2 regions of the Streptomyces sp. NPDC059668 genome follow, and region 2 is predicted to be linked to the other one. Evidence: riboswitches for the same ligand, from Rfam matches in the RefSeq annotation. Region 2 holds a riboswitch; the other holds the start of a gene.

Region 1 (7,582 bases), on a different contig from region 2:
CGAACCAGTTGTGGCCGACCATGTCGACGCCGGGCAGCTTGCTCAGCAGCGCGTTGAAGACGCCGTAGTCCGAGTCGAAGAGCCACTTGAAGACGGTGGTGGCCACGATGATCGGCATGCCCCAGCTGGCCACCAGCACGATGTTGACGAGCGTCTTGACCCAGCCGGAGACGCGCTGGAGGAGCAGCGCGATCAGCATGCCGGCGACCATCGTGAGGACGACGGACCCGGCGGCGAAGACGATCGTGCGCAGCACGACGGTCCAGAACTCGCCGTCGCCGAGCACCTTGGTGAAGTTGTCGAGGCCGACCGACTCGGCCGGCTGGAAGCCCCAGAGCTGGGACTGGCCGAACTTCTGGAAGGACAGGGTGACGAGCCGGACCAGGGGGTAGCCCATGACCAGCGCGAGGATCAGCAGACAGGGGGCGAGCAGGGCCCAGGGGACGGCGGTTCCGCTGGGGGCCCGCCTTCTGCGCGGCGGCCCGGGGACCGCCGGTGGCGATGCCTGCCGTGCCGGTGGAGCCTTGGTCGGGGTGGTCGTGTCTGCGGCACTCATCGCGCGCTCCTCAGCGGTCCCTCAGGTCGTACGAGAAGCAGGGCCCCGCCCCCGGAAACACTCCCCGGGGTCCGACGGGGCCCTGCGCTCAGGTCACTTGGTGTTGATGACCTTGTCGATCGCGGCGTCCGCTTCCTTCGCGGCGGCCTCGACCGACTTCTTGCCGGTGCCGATGTTCTGCAGCATCGTCTGCAGGACCTGGGCCTTCTCGACCTGGCCCCAGCCCGGTGCCATCGGCACGAACCAGCTGCTCTCGGCCGCGGTGGCCGGGACGACCGTCGCCGGGTCGTTCTTGAGGGTCGCGAGGTCGGTCTTGTTGTTGGGCAGGTTGCCCTTGCCCATCAGGCCCTTCTGGCCCGTGGAGCCCGTGAAGGCGTTGATCCACTCGCCGGCGAGGGCCTGCGCCTTGGACTTCACCGGGATGGCGAGGTCGGAGCCGCCGAGGAAGACGGGCAGGTTCTTGCCGGACGGGCCGGGCATCACGAAGTTCTCGAGGTTGCCCTTGAGCTTGCCGGTCTTGTCGCTCTTCGGGTCCTCGGCGGTCGCGCCCTCCCAGGCGGCACCGAAGATCATGGCGGACTTGCCCTGGCCGTAGACGATGTAGCGGTCGGACTCGTCCTTGGTCTTGTCGCCGTGCATGTACTTGTCGATGACGGTCTTGAACTCGTTGAGGCCCTTGACCGACTCGGGCGAGGAGAGGTTGGCCTTCCACTGGCCGCCCTGGTCCGTGGCGATGGAGCCGCCTGCGTCGTAGACGAAGGACATCGCGGCGTACCAGTCACGGGTGGGCTGGTACCAGGCGTTGAACTTGTTCCCCTCCTTCTTCTGGATCTTGTCCAGGTCGGAGGTGAGCTCCTGGTACGTCTTCGGGGTCGCCTTGATGCCGGCCGAAGCCGCCACGTCCTTGCGCCAGTTGCCGACGCGGCCACCGGCGTAGTACGGCACGCCGTAGGTCTTGTCCTGGTAGGTGACCGAGGCCTTCAGGCCGTCGAGCCATCCGGCCGAGTTGTCGAACTTCGTGGCGTCGACGGGGGCGAAGGCTCCCTTGACCATGTAGCCGAGCATCTCGGTGTTGCCCATCTCGACCACGTCGGGGGCCTTGTCGGTGGCGAGGACGGCGTCGAGCTTGGTGTTCTTGTCCGGCCAGCCGTAGTACTCGTGGTTGATCTTGACGCCCGGGTGCTTCGCCGTCACCGCGGCGTCCGCGGCCTTGACCAGCTCGGGCCAGTTGTTCTGGGCGTCCACCGTGAGCCAGACGGTCAGTTCCTTGGCGTCCGCGCCCTTGTCCGACCCGCCGGACTTGTCGTCACTGCCCCCGCACGCCGCGATGGAGACCATCATGCCCGCGATACCGATCGCAGCTGCCAGCTTCCGCTTCACGCCACCCTCCTCAGGGATGCCACAAACCCCCCTGCCCACCGCGGTGACACACGCCGAATCGCTGCCGATTACTGCCCGTGGGGCTGGGACCTGGACCAATGGTGTAGACCAGTACGGGGAGCTTGGCCTAGACCTAGAGGGGTGTCAAGGGTGTGTAAGCCAGGCCGACCGTCCGTTATGGGACCTACATATGCAAGGACCTTTAAGTAGGTAAGTGACATAAAAGGCAGGGCTGTTCAGGAACCTCGCGCGCACGATGGACTAGACCAACCGGTGGGCCGACGGTATATAGAGGGGATCACGGAGCGTGCGGGAGACACGCACACACCAAGCCGTGCCACGATGTGAGCCGTGACCGGCGGGATGCCGGTCGCTTCGGCACCCGGAGCCGGGAAGGCAGAGCATGAGCACCGACGTCAGCAGTGCGGAGAACGAGGGTGGGGCCCCCATCCGTACCGCGCGCGTGCCCAAGTACTACCGCCTCAAGAAGCACCTGCTCGACATGACCGACACCCTGCCGCCCGGCACGCCGGTGCCGCCCGAGCGCACCCTCGCCGCCGAGTTCGACACCTCGCGCACGACCGTGCGCCAGGCCCTCCAGGAACTCGTCGTCGAGGGACGTCTCGAACGCATCCAGGGCAAGGGCACCTTCGTCGCCAAGCCGAAGGTCTCCCAGGCGCTCCAGCTCACCTCGTACACCGAGGACATGCGCGCCCAGGGCCTGGAACCCACCTCCCAGCTCCTGGACATCGGCTACATCACCGCCGACGAGACCCTCGCGGAACTGCTCGACATCTCGGCCGGCGGCCGGGTGCTGCGCATCGAGCGGCTGCGCCTGGCCAGCGGCGAGCCGATGGCCATCGAGACGACCCATCTGTCCGCGAAGCGCTTCCCCGCCCTGCGCCGGTCGCTCGTCAAGTACACGTCGCTCTACACCGCGCTCGCCGAGGTGTACGACGTCCACCTCGCGGAGGCCGAGGAGACCATCGAGACCTCGCTGGCCACCCCGCGCGAGGCCGGACTGCTCGGCACCGACGTCGGCCTGCCCATGCTGATGCTGTCCCGGCACTCGATCGACCGGCAGGGCGAGCCGGTCGAGTGGGTGCGCTCGGTGTACCGGGGCGACCGCTACAAGTTCGTGGCCAGGCTCAAGCGCCCGCAGGACTGACGGGAGCGGGACGCCGTCGGCCGGATGCCGGCACCGGTGGAACCGTGCCGTACGGCACGCCGGTGACACCCTGCGGGCCGCGCGCCACCTCCTCGTATTCACGTGCGAGGAGCGGTCCCGGCGCGGCCTGCCGGGGGCGGTGCGCGAGACTCCCGCGCCACCGGACACCAACCCTCCACATCCCCCGCCGGAGATGGGGTTCCATAAAGCGGAACCGTCGCCTAGATTTCCTGGCCGTTGCACAGGTGACCAGCGAGGGGACGGAGCCGCCCATGTCAGACGTGCCGGAAGCGAAACCACCGGTGGTGAGACCGGTCGGAGTGGTGACACCGGTCCGCGTGGTGATCGCCCTCTGCCTGATCGCCCCGTTCGTGGCGCTGCTGTGGGTCGGCTCGTACACGAAGACCGACCCCGCCTTCATCGGTGTCCCGTTCTTCTACTGGTACCAGATGCTGTGGGTGCTCGTGTCGACCGTGCTCACCGTGACCGCCCACCAGTTGTGGCAGCGTGACCAGCGCGCCCGCGCCACCACGAAGGACGGTGCCGACGCATGAACGACGGCGTGAACGGCGTGGCACTCGCCGTCTTCATCTTCTTCTTCGTGGCCGTCACGGCCATGGGCTTCCTGGCCGCGCGCTGGCGCAAGGCCGACAACGAGCACAGCCTCGACGAATGGGGCCTGGGCGGACGGTCGTTCGGCACCTGGGTCACCTGGTTCCTGCTCGGCGGCGACCTCTACACGGCGTACACCTTCGTCGCCGTACCGGCCGCGATCTACGCGGCGGGCGCGGCCGGCTTCTTCGCCGTGCCGTACACGATCCTGGTCTACCCGCTGGTCTTCACGTTCCTGCCCCGCCTGTGGTCCGTCTCGCACAAGCACGGCTATGTGACGACGTCGGACTTCGTGCGCGGCCGCTTCGGCTCCAAGAGCCTGTCCCTCGCCGTGGCCGTCACCGGCATCCTCGCGACCATGCCGTACATCGCGCTCCAACTGGTGGGCATCCAGGCCGTGCTGGACGTCATGGGCGTCGGCGGCGGCGAGAACACGAACTGGTTCGTCAAGGACCTTCCGCTCCTCATCGCCTTCGGCGTACTGGCCGCGTACACCTACTCCTCGGGCCTGCGCGCCCCCGCCCTGATCGCGTTCGTGAAGGACACCCTGATCTACATCGTGATCGCGGTGGCCATCATCTACATCCCGATCAAGCTGGGCGGCTTCGACGAGATCTTCCACTCGGCGAGCGAGAAGTACGCCGCGGCCGGCGCGGGCGGGATCGTACCGGCCCAGGCCGGGCAGTGGACCTACGCCACCCTGGCGCTCGGCTCCGCGCTCGCCCTGTTCATGTACCCGCACTCGATCACCGCGACGCTGTCCAGCCGCAGCCGCGAGGTGATCCGGCGCAACACCACGATCCTGCCGCTCTACTCCCTGATGCTGGGCCTGCTCGCCCTGCTCGGGTTCATGGCGATCGCGGCCGGGGTGAAGGTCACCAACGGCCAGCTCGCCATCCCGCAGCTCTTCGAGAACATGTTCCCGGACTGGTTCGCGGGTGTGGCCTTCGCCGCGATCGGCATCGGAGCGCTCGTCCCGGCGGCCATCATGTCCATCGCGGCCGCGAACCTCTTCACCCGCAACATCTACAGGGACTTCATCAAGCCGGACGCGACCCCGCAGCAGGAGACCAAGGTCTCCAAGCTGGTCTCCCTGCTGGTGAAGGTGGGCGCGCTGGTCTTCGTCCTCACGATGGACAAGACGGTCGCCATCAACTTCCAGCTCCTGGGCGGCATCTGGATCCTGCAGACCTTCCCGGCCCTGGTCGGCGGCCTGTTCACGCGCTGGTTCCACCGCTGGGCGCTGCTCGGGGGCTGGGCGGTCGGCATGCTCTACGGCACGCTCGCCGCCTACGGGGTCGCCTCACCGACACAGGCGCACTTCGGCGGCAGCTCGAAGGAGATCCCCGGCATCGGGGAGATCGGCTACATCGGTCTGACGGCGTTCGTCATGAACGTGGTGGTCTCCGTCGTCCTCACCTTCGCCCTGCGGGCCTTCAAGGCGCCCGAGGGCGTGGACGAGACGTCACCGCAGGACTACACGGTGGACGCCGGCGACCCGGGGGTCCAGGTCGAGCTGCCCACGGCCAGCGCGGAGGCGGGTCACTGAGGCTTGGACAGGGGTGACCGGGGGACGGGCCGTCGGAGGAAATCCGGCGGCCCGTCGCCGTACGTCTGATGCACACTCCCGGCATGGACATCGTCATCAGGCCGGCGCGGCCGGCGGAGTACCCCGGCGTCGGCGAGCTCACCGTGACCGCCTATCTCGGGGACGGGCTGCTCGACTTCGGGGAGAGCGACCCCTACCTCGGGGAGCTGCGGGACGTCGCGAAGCGGGCCGCCGCGGCCGAGGTGCTCGTCGCGGTCGAGGGGGAACGGATCCTCGGCGGCGTGACCTTCGTCCCCCGGGGCGGACCCATGGCCGACATCGCGGGGCCCGGCGAGGCCGAGATCCGGATGCTCGCCGTCACGCGCGAGGCCCGCGGCCGAGGTGCGGGCACGGCCCTCGTGGGCGCCTGCGTCGACCGGGCGAGGGCCACCGGGGGCTGTGCGCGCGTGGTGCTGTCCACCCAGCGCACCATGCGCACCGCCCACCGCCTCTACGAACGCCTCGGCTTCACCCGCACGCCGGAGCGCGACTGGAACCCGGTTCCGCACCTCGACGACCTCTTCCTCCTCACCTACGAGTTGACGCTCAGCCACACTCCGTAGCGCCCCCAGAAGCCGACACGGCACAAGATGTGGGGGTGCTTCCTCAGCCCGGCACTAGATGTATGCTCATGCTCGCTGTCGTCGCAGGGGAATCCGGTGCGAATCCGGAACTGTCCCGCAACGGTGTACTTGTGCGCATTCGCGTACCGGCTTCAGTCCGAGGACCTGCCGACAGCGTGCCCCGGCCGGCCGGCCGGGCGCCGACGACGTCCGGGCCTCGTGGAATGGGCCGGTGGACGCACGCGTACCCGTAACGGAGTCGCGTGTCCCGCTGCCCTCCGCCAGGTCCTGTGCCGAGCGAGGGAGAGCCCCAAGTGACCATCGCGCCAGCCGACCCGGTTTCAGTTTCCGCCCAGCAGACCCCGGTGGAAGCGGAGTCCGCGCAGCGGGCCCCGGTGGAGACGGACGGTCCCGGTACCACGCTGCTGCGTACCCTGACCGACTTCACCGCCGACCTTCCCGGCGCCGACCCCGGCCGGGTCGCCGCCGCCGCGCTGCGCGGCCGGTCCACCCGCGCGGACGACGCGGAGCTGCGCGAGCTGGCCACCGAGGCGGCCGCGGGCCTCATCTCCGAGGACCCCGTGTACTCGCGGCTGGCCGCCAGGCTGCTGACGGTCGGCATCGCCGAGGAAGCCGCCTCGCAGGGCGTCACGACGTTCTCCGAGTCCATCACCACGGGCCGGCGCGAGGGTCTGATCGCCGACCGCACGGCCGACTTCGTCGACCTGCACGCGGCCCGTCTGGACGCGCTGATCGACACCGCGGGCGACGACCGCTTCGGCTACTTCGGCCTGCGCACCCTGCACAGCCGCTACCTGCTCCGGCACCCGATCACCCGCAAGGTCATCGAGACCCCCCAGCACTTCATGCTCCGGGTGGCGTCCGGCCTCGCGGAGGACGACACGGCCCGGTCCGTCGACGAAGTCGCCGCGCTCTACGGCCTGATGAGCCGCCTGGACTACCTCCCGTCCTCCCCCACGCTCTTCAACTCCGGTACGCGGCACCCGCAGATGTCGTCCTGCTACCTCCTCGACTCCCCGCTGGACGAGCTGGACTCCATCTACGACCGCTACCACCAGGTCGCGCGTCTGTCGAAGCACGCGGGCGGCATCGGGCTGTCCTACTCCCGCATCCGCTCCCGCGGTTCGCTGATCCGCGGCACGAACGGGCACTCCAACGGCATCGTCCCGTTCCTGAAGACCCTCGACGCCTCGGTCGCCGCGGTGAACCAGGGCGGCCGGCGCAAGGGTGCCGCCGCGGTCTACCTGGAGACCTGGCACTCCGACATCGAGGAGTTCCTGGAGCTGCGGGACAACACCGGTGAGGACGCCCGCCGTACGCACAACCTGAACCTGGCGCACTGGATCCCGGACGAGTTCATGCGCCGGGTCGACGCCGACGCGCAGTGGTCCCTCTTCTCCCCCTCCGACGTGCCCGGACTGGTCGACCTGTGGGGCGCCGAGTTCGACGCGGCCTACCGCGCGGCGGAGGCGAAGGGCCTGGCGAAGAAGACCATGCCGGCCCGCGAGCTCTACGGCCGCATGATGCGCACCCTGGCGCAGACCGGCAACGGCTGGATGACCTTCAAGGACGCCGCCAACCGCACGGCCAACCAGACGGCGGAGCCGGGCCACACCGTGCACTCCTCGAACCTGTGCACAGAGATCCTGGAGGTCACGGACGACGGGGAGACGGCCGTCTGCAACCTCGGCTCG
Region 2 (7,582 bases):
GCGGGGGTAGCCGTGGGCGGCGAGTTCGTGGGCGACCTGCATGTGGGAGCGGGCCGCTTCCAGGCTGATGACGTCGGCGTCGAGGTCGTCGATGGCCTGGACGATGTCGCCGAACTCGGCGTAGCACATGTGGGTGTGGATCTGGGTGCCGGGGCGGACGCCGCTGGTGGTGAGGCGGAAGGCCCGGGTGGCCCAGTCCAGGTAGGCGGGGCGGTCGGCGGCGCGCAGGGGCAGGGTCTCGCGCAGTGCGGGTTCGTCGACCTGGATGACCGACGTCCCCGCGCTCTCCAGGTCGTCGACCTCGTCGCGCAGGGCGAGGGCGACCTGGCGGGCGGTGTCGCCGAGGGGCTGGTCGTCGCGGACGAAGGACCAGGCGAGCATGGTGACGGGTCCGGTGAGCATGCCCTTGACCGGCTTGGTGGTGAGTGACTGGGCGTACGTGGTCCAGCGCACGGTCATCGGTTCGGGCCGCGAGACGTCACCGGCCAGGATCGGCGGCCGGACGTAACGGGTGCCGTACGACTGGACCCACCCGTGCCGCGTGGCCAGATAGCCCGTGAGCTGTTCGGCGAAGTACTGCACCATGTCGTTGCGTTCGGCCTCGCCGTGCACGAGGACGTCGATGCCGGCCTTCTCCTGGAAGGAGATCACCGCGCCGATCTCGGCCCTGATGCGTTCCTCGTACCCGGCGAGGTCGATCCGGCCGGTGCGCAGATCGGCGCGTGCGGTGCGCAGTTCGGCGGTCTGCGGGAAGGACCCGATGGTGGTGGTCGGCAGCAGGGGGAGACCCAGGTGCGCGCGCTGGGCGGTGGCCCGCTCGGTGTACGGCTGGGAGCGGTGGGCGTCCGTGTCCGTGACGGCCGAGGTGCGGGCGCGTACGTCCGGGTCGTGGGTGATCGCGGAGGCCGCGCGGGAGGCGAGGCCGGCGCGGTTGGCGGCCAGTTCGGCGGCGATGGCGCCGGTGCCCCGGGTGAGGCCCTTGGTGAGGGTGGCGATCTCGGTCGTCTTCTGGCGGGCGAAGGCGAGCCAGCGCAGGATCTGCGGGTCGATGTCCCGTTCGGCGGACGCGTCGAGCGGAACGTGCAGCAGGGAGCAGGAGGCGGAGACATCCACCCGGTCGGCCAGCCCGAGCAGGGTGGCGAGGGTGGCGAGGGACTTCTCCAGGTCGTTGACCCAGATGTTGCGGCCGTTGACGACTCCGGCGACCAGACGCTTCCCGGGCAGTCCGCCGACGGCGGCGAGCGCGTCGAGGTTGGCGGAGGCCGACTCCGTGAAGTCCAGGGCGAGTCCCTCGACCGGGGCCTTGGCCAGGACGGGCAGCGCGTCACCGAGCCGGTCGAAGTACGAGGCGACCAGCAGCTTCGGCCGGTCGGTCAGCGCGCCGAGGGCCCGGTAGGCGCGTGCGGCGGCGCCGAGTTCGGCGGGCGTACGGTCCTGGACCAGGGCGGGCTCGTCCAGCTGTACCCACTCGGCTCCCGCCGCACGCAGGTCGGCGAGCACCTCGGCGTAGACGGGCAGCAGCCGGTCCAGCAGGGTCAGCGGGTCGAAGTCCGCGGCGACACCGGGCGCCGGCTTGGCCAGCAGGAGATAGGTGACCGGGCCGACCAGGACGGGCCGGGCGGTGAGGCCGAGGGCGATCGCCTCCCCGAGTTGCCCGACCTGCTGGGCGGAGTCCGTCCTGAACACCGTGTCCGGGCCCAACTCGGGCACCAGGTAGTGGTAGTTGGTATCGAACCACTTGGTCATCTCCAGCGGCGCCACGTCCTGGGTGCCGCGCGCCATCGCGAAGTACCCGTCGAGGGCGTCGTCCTCGACGGCCTTGCGGTGCCGCTGGGGGACGGCGCCGACCATGACGCTGGTGTCGAGGACGTGGTCGTAGTACGAGAAGTCACCGGTGGGCACCTCGTGGATGCCTGACTCCGCCAGCTGCCGCCAGGTGTCGCGGCGCAGATCCGCGGCGGTGGTCCGGAGGGTGCCGGCGTCGACGCGGCCCTTCCAGTAGCCCTCGACGGCCTTCTTCAGTTCCCGGTTCCGTCCCTGGCGGGGGTAGCCGTACACGGTGGCCCGTGCTGCCGCGGCTGCGGACTTCGCTGTCACGGAAATCTCCTTCGCGAGATGTCTCCTTGAGATCCCGGCGGCGGGACGTGAACGCGAAGGGGTGACGGACCGGGCGGAAACCGCCCGCGCCAGGAAGCACGGTCGTCCGCCGGTGTGCACGCCGACCCGCCCACGAGGTCACCGGGATGTCCGCGCGCGAACGGTCGCGTGCGGGCAACGGGCAGGTCTTCGGACTCATGGGCGCGGCTTCCCCGGAGGGCGTCCACCTACTGGCCGTCGCTTCCCAGACCCGGCCGGGCCCAGTGCGTATGACGGCGGTCGTTCCCACTCACCGCTGCGGGGCAGTCCCGGATTCCCACCGGGTTCCCTCTTACGACGCATCCCGCCTGGCGGACGGGGCGAACCAGCTGCACCGCCCAGCCTAGAGGTCGACGCGGTCTCGTGGGGGAAGCGGCTCACATGGCGGACGGTGGCGTGCGACAACGGCCGTGGTCGCGCACGGCTAACAGGACGGGTGCGCAGGGCGTGACCCGGTGGGCACCGTGTCCGTCCCGCGGACACGGTGCCGGGTCACGTCAGGGACGGGCGGAGCGGTGCGTCAGTTCGCCGCGCCGCCGAACACGCCCAGGATGCGTTCCGCCGCCAGCGTGGCGGTCAACTCCCCGTCCCGTACCTGTCGTTCGAGGGCGGGCGTGAGGGCTCGTACCGCCGGATCCGCGTGCAGCCGGCCGAGGAGCTCGTCGCGGACCATCGTCCAGGTCCAGTCGACCTGCTGGTCGCGGCGCTTGGCGGCGAGGCGGCCGGTGGAGTCCAGCAGGACCCGGTGCTGTTCGAGGCGCTCCCAGACGGTGTCCAGACCGGTCGACTCGCGGGCGCTGCAACTCAGCACGGGGGGAGTCCACGCCGCGTCCACCGGGTGCATCAGACGAAGGGCGCCCGCCAACTCCCGTGCCGCGGAACGCGCGTCGCGCTCGTGCGGGCCGTCCGCCTTGTTGACGGTGATCACGTCCGCGAGCTCCAGGACGCCCTTCTTGATGCCCTGGAGCTGGTCGCCGGTGCGGGCCAGGGTGAGCAGCAGGAAGGAGTCGACCATGTTCGCCACGGCGGTCTCCGACTGGCCGACGCCCACCGTCTCCACCAGGATCACGTCGTAGCCCGCCGCCTCCATCACCACCATCGACTCCCGCGTGGCCTTCGCCACCCCGCCGAGGGTGCCGGCGGTGGGGGAGGGACGCACGAAGGCGGCGGGGTCCACCGCCAGGCGCTCCATCCGGGTCTTGTCACCCAGGATCGAACCGCCCGTACGGCTCGACGAGGGGTCGACGGCGAGCACCGCGACCCGGTGCCCGAGCGAGGTGAGCATCGTGCCGAGCGCGTCGATGAAGGTCGACTTGCCCACACCGGGCACCCCGGTGATGCCGATGCGCCGGGCCCTGCCGCCGTGCGGCAGCAACTCGGTCAACAGGGCCTGTGCCAGGGAGCGGTGGTCGGCCCGGGTCGACTCGACGAGAGTGATGGCCCGTGCGATGTACGCACGCTTCCCGTCGAGCACGCCCTTCACATAGGAGTCGAGGTCGATCGTCATGGGGCTCAGCCGTGTCCGAGACCGGTGGCCAGCCGTTCCACCAGGTCGTACGCCGCGTCCGGGATCACCGTTCCCGGCGGGAAGACGGCCGCCGCGCCCATCTCCAGCAGGGTCGGCACGTCCTGCGGAGGGATCACCCCGCCCACCACGATCATGATGTCCTCGCGTCCCTCCTCGGCCAGCTGCTCGCGCAGCGCCGGGACCAGGGTGAGGTGCCCGGCGGCCAGCGAGGACACCCCGACGATGTGCACGTCGGCCTCGACGGCCTGACGTGCCACCTCGGCGGGGGTCTGGAACAGCGGGCCGACGTCCACGTCGAAGCCGAGGTCGGCGAAGGCGGTGGCGATGACCTTCTGTCCGCGGTCGTGGCCGTCCTGGCCCATCTTGGCCACCAGGATGCGCGGCCGTCGGCCCTCTGACTCCTCGAAGGCGTCCACCCGCGTGCGGGTGCGCTCCACGGACGGCGACTCGCCTGCCTCGTTGCGGTACACACCGGAGATCGTACGGATCTGGCTCGCGTGCCGCCCGTAGACCTTCTCCAGGGCGTCGGAGATCTCACCGACGGTGGCCTTGGCGCGGGCCGCGTTCACCGCCAGTTCCAGCAGGTTGCCGGTGCCCCCGGCGGCCGCCGTCAGCGCGCGCAGCGAATCCTGGCACGCCGACTCGTCGCGCTCCGCGCGCAGCCGCCGCAGCTTCTCGATCTGCTGGGTCCGTACGGACGAGTTGTCGACCTTGAGGACGTCGATCTGTTCGTCGGTGTCGACCCGGTACTTGTTGACGCCGATGACCGGCTGACGGCCCGAGTCGATCCGGGCCTGGGTACGGGCCGCGGCCTCCTCCACACGCAGTTTCGGGATGCCCGCGTCGATGGCCTGCGCCATGCCGCCCGCCGCCTCGACCTCCTCGATGTGCTGCCAGGCCCGGCGGGCCAGGTCGTACGTCAGCTTCTCCACGTACGCGCTGCCGCCCCACGGGTCGATCACCCGCGTCGTGCCCGACTCCTGCTGGATCAGCAACTGCGTGTTGCGGGCGATCCGGGCCGAGAAGTCGGTGGGCAGGGCGAGCGCCTCGTCGAGGGCGTTGGTGTGCAGCGACTGCGTGTGCCCCTGGGTGGCGGCCATCGCCTCCACACACGTCCGCGTCACGTTGTTGAACACGTCCTGCGCGGTCAGCGACCAACCCGAGGTCTGCGAATGCGTGCGCAGGGACAGGGACTTGGCGTTCTTCGGGTCGAACTGCCGGACCAGCTTGGCCCACAGCAGCCGGGCGGCCCGCATCTTGGCGATCTCCATGAAGAAGTTCATGCCGATCGCCCAGAAGAACGAGAGCCGGGGAGCGAACGCGTCCACGTCCAGTCCGGCCTCCTGGCCGGCCCGCAGGTACTCCACGCCGTCCGCGAGGGTGTAGGCCAGCTCCAGGTCGGCGGTCGCGCCCGCCTCCTGGATGTGGTACCCGGAGATGGAGATGGAGTTGTACCGCGGCATCCGCTGGGAGGTGAAGGCGAAGATGTCGGAGATGATCCGCATCGACGGCTTCGGCGGGTAGATGTAGGTGTTGCGGACCATGAACTCCTTGAGGATGTCGTTCTGGATGGTCCCGGCCAGTTTCTCGGGCGGTACGCCCTGCTCCTCCGCGGCCACGATGTACAGCGCCAGCACGGGCAGCACCGCGCCGTTCATCGTCATCGACACCGTCATCCTGTCCAGCGGGATGCCGTCGAAGAGCTGCCGCATGTCGTAGATCGAGTCGATGGCGACGCCCGCCATGCCGACGTCGCCGGTCACCCGTGGGTGGTCGCTGTCGTAGCCGCGGTGGGTCGGCAGGTCGAAGGCGACGGACAAGCCCTTCTGACCGGCCGCCAGGTTGCGGCGGTAGAACGCGTTGGACTCCTCGGCGGTGGAGAACCCGGCGTACTGGCGGATCGTCCAGGGCTGGTTGACGTACATCGTCGGGTACGGGCCGCGCAGATACGGCGCGACGCCCGGGTAGGTGCCCAGGAAGTCCAGGCCCTCCAGGTCACGGCCGGTGTACAACGGCTTGACCGCGATGGCCTCGGGCGTCTCCCAGAGCAGGTCGTCGCCTCCGGACGCGCCCTTGACGGCGGCGCGCCACTCGTCGGCACCGCCCTCCGTGGTGGGCGTGCCCAGTTCGATCCCGGAGAAGTCGGGGATTCCCATCAGGACACTCCCATGCGGTCGAGGGTGGTGGAGAGCACGTCCACGGCGTCGCAGCCCGCGAACACGTACGCGTCGACATCGGTGTACTGCCCGGGGCGTCCGGCGAGGAACACATGCCGTGCCCCCGCCGACCTGAGCACCTCGACGGCCGCTTCGGCGCGCTCCTCGTACAGCGCGTCGCTCGAACACAGACAGACCTCGGTGGCACCGGCGGCGGTGAACGCCTCGGGGGTGGGCTCCCCGGTGACCGGTTCGATGCCGCCCGCCTGGAAGAGGTTCGAGGCGAAGGTCGCCCGAGCGGTGTGGGCGGCGGCGGGGCCCAGGGTGGCCAGGAAGATCCGTGGCCGGGCGCCGGTGGCCGCGAGATGGGCGTCGGAGCGGGCGCGCAACGTCTCGTACGCCTCGTCGCGCCGCACCCGGGGAAGGCCTCCTGACGGCGGCTCGGGCGCGGGTGCGCGTTCCACGAGGCGCTCCGCGAGATGCGGGAACTCGCTGACGCCGGTGATGGGTTCGCGCCGTTGGGCGAGCTTCGCGCTGCGTGCGGCCCAGGTCCTGGCGAGGTCCTCGCCGACCCGGCCCGAGCGCAGCGCGGCCGCGTGGCCGCCCGCCGCCTCGATCCGCTGGAAGAACTCCCAGCCCGCGTGGGCCAGTTCGTCGGTGAGCTTCTCCACGTACCAGGACCCGCCCGCCGGGTCGATCACCCGGGCCAGGTGCGACTCCTCGACCAGGATCGTCGAGGTGTTGCGGGCGATGCGCCGCGCGAACGCGTCCGGCACACCGAGCGCGTCGTCGAAAGGGAGCACGGTGACCGCGTCGGCGCCGCCGACCCCGGCCGCCAGTGTGGCGACCGTCGTGCGCAGCATGTTCACCCACGGGTCGCGGCGCGACATCATCACCGGTGAGGTCACGGCGTGCTGGAGCTGTGCGCCGGGGGCCTCGCAGACCTCGGCGACCCGGGCCCACAGGCGGCGCGCGGCCCGCAGCTTGGCGACGGTCAGGAACTGGTCGGCGGTGGCCGCGTAGCGGAACTCCAGCTGACCGGCGGCGAGTTCGACGGGCACCCCCGCCGCGGTCAGTTCCCGCAGATAGGCGACGCCGGTGGCGAGCGAGCAGCCCAGTTCCTGCGCGGCGGAGCCGCCGGCCTCGTGGTACGGCAGCGCGTCCACGGTGAGCGCCCGCAGTCCCGGGTACTCCGCGGCGCAGCGCCGCGCGAGTTCCGTCACCGGCGCGAAGCCGGACGCCTTCCCCGTACGGGCCTCATGGCCCAGCGGGTCGGCGCCGAGATTTCCGCGTACGTCCCCTGCCGCGACGCCGCGCTTCTCGTACAGCGCCAGCAACTCCCGGGCCGCGGACTCGGTTTCGTGCCCCGCGTCCAGGACCACGGGCGCCAGATCGAGATAGACGCCGTCCAGGACACCGGGGAGCGCCGACACCGGGATGCCGTTGCCGCCGACGAGCAGCCAGAGGGAGGTGACGCCGTTCTCCAGATCGGCGAGCACCGCGCCGTCCGCGACCGCCGCGTGCCGCTGCCGTACGTCCCAGCCGGCGGTGGTGTTCCCGTCGGCACGGCCCCCGCGTACGAAGGGAGCGAAGCCGGGGAAGCCGGAATCGGGCGCGGAGTCGAGCGCGGTGTACAGGGGGCGCGTCGTGAGCCCGTCCTCCACGGTGGTGGACAGGGCGTCTTCGGCCGCTGAGCCCGAGACTTCCTTGCCCGACTTGCGCAGTACGCCTTCCACGAGGCGCTGCCACTGCTCATGAGTCG

The links. Region 2 has a riboswitch for cobalamin ahead of metE (5-methyltetrahydropteroyltriglutamate--homocysteine S-methyltransferase). Riboswitches for the same ligand answer to the same signal wherever they lie in the genome.
Region 1: it holds a riboswitch for cobalamin, as region 2 does, so the genes downstream of both, ACFV2J_RS17485 (ribonucleoside-diphosphate reductase subunit alpha) here and metE (5-methyltetrahydropteroyltriglutamate--homocysteine S-methyltransferase) in region 2, are expected to answer to the same signal.

Annotation. Positions count from the first base shown of each region.
Region 1 is NZ_JBHWEL010000021.1:9,778-17,359, forward strand. Features, by position in the region: gene ACFV2J_RS17455 (carbohydrate ABC transporter permease) at 1-556, opposite strand, end outside; gene ACFV2J_RS17460 (extracellular solute-binding protein) at 650-1,936, opposite strand; gene ACFV2J_RS17465 (GntR family transcriptional regulator) at 2,340-3,104, shown strand; gene ACFV2J_RS17470 (DUF3311 domain-containing protein) at 3,377-3,658, shown strand; gene mctP (monocarboxylate uptake permease MctP) at 3,655-5,265, shown strand; gene ACFV2J_RS17480 (GNAT family N-acetyltransferase) at 5,349-5,867, shown strand; cobalamin riboswitch at 5,900-6,055, shown strand; gene ACFV2J_RS17485 (ribonucleoside-diphosphate reductase subunit alpha) at 6,182-7,582, shown strand, end outside.
Region 2 is NZ_JBHWEL010000001.1:274,964-282,545, forward strand. Features, by position in the region: gene metE (5-methyltetrahydropteroyltriglutamate--homocysteine S-methyltransferase) at 1-2,097, opposite strand, end outside; cobalamin riboswitch at 2,281-2,431, opposite strand; gene meaB (methylmalonyl Co-A mutase-associated GTPase MeaB) at 2,657-3,643, opposite strand; gene scpA (methylmalonyl-CoA mutase) at 3,649-5,820, opposite strand; gene ACFV2J_RS01235 (methylmalonyl-CoA mutase family protein) at 5,820-7,582, opposite strand, start outside.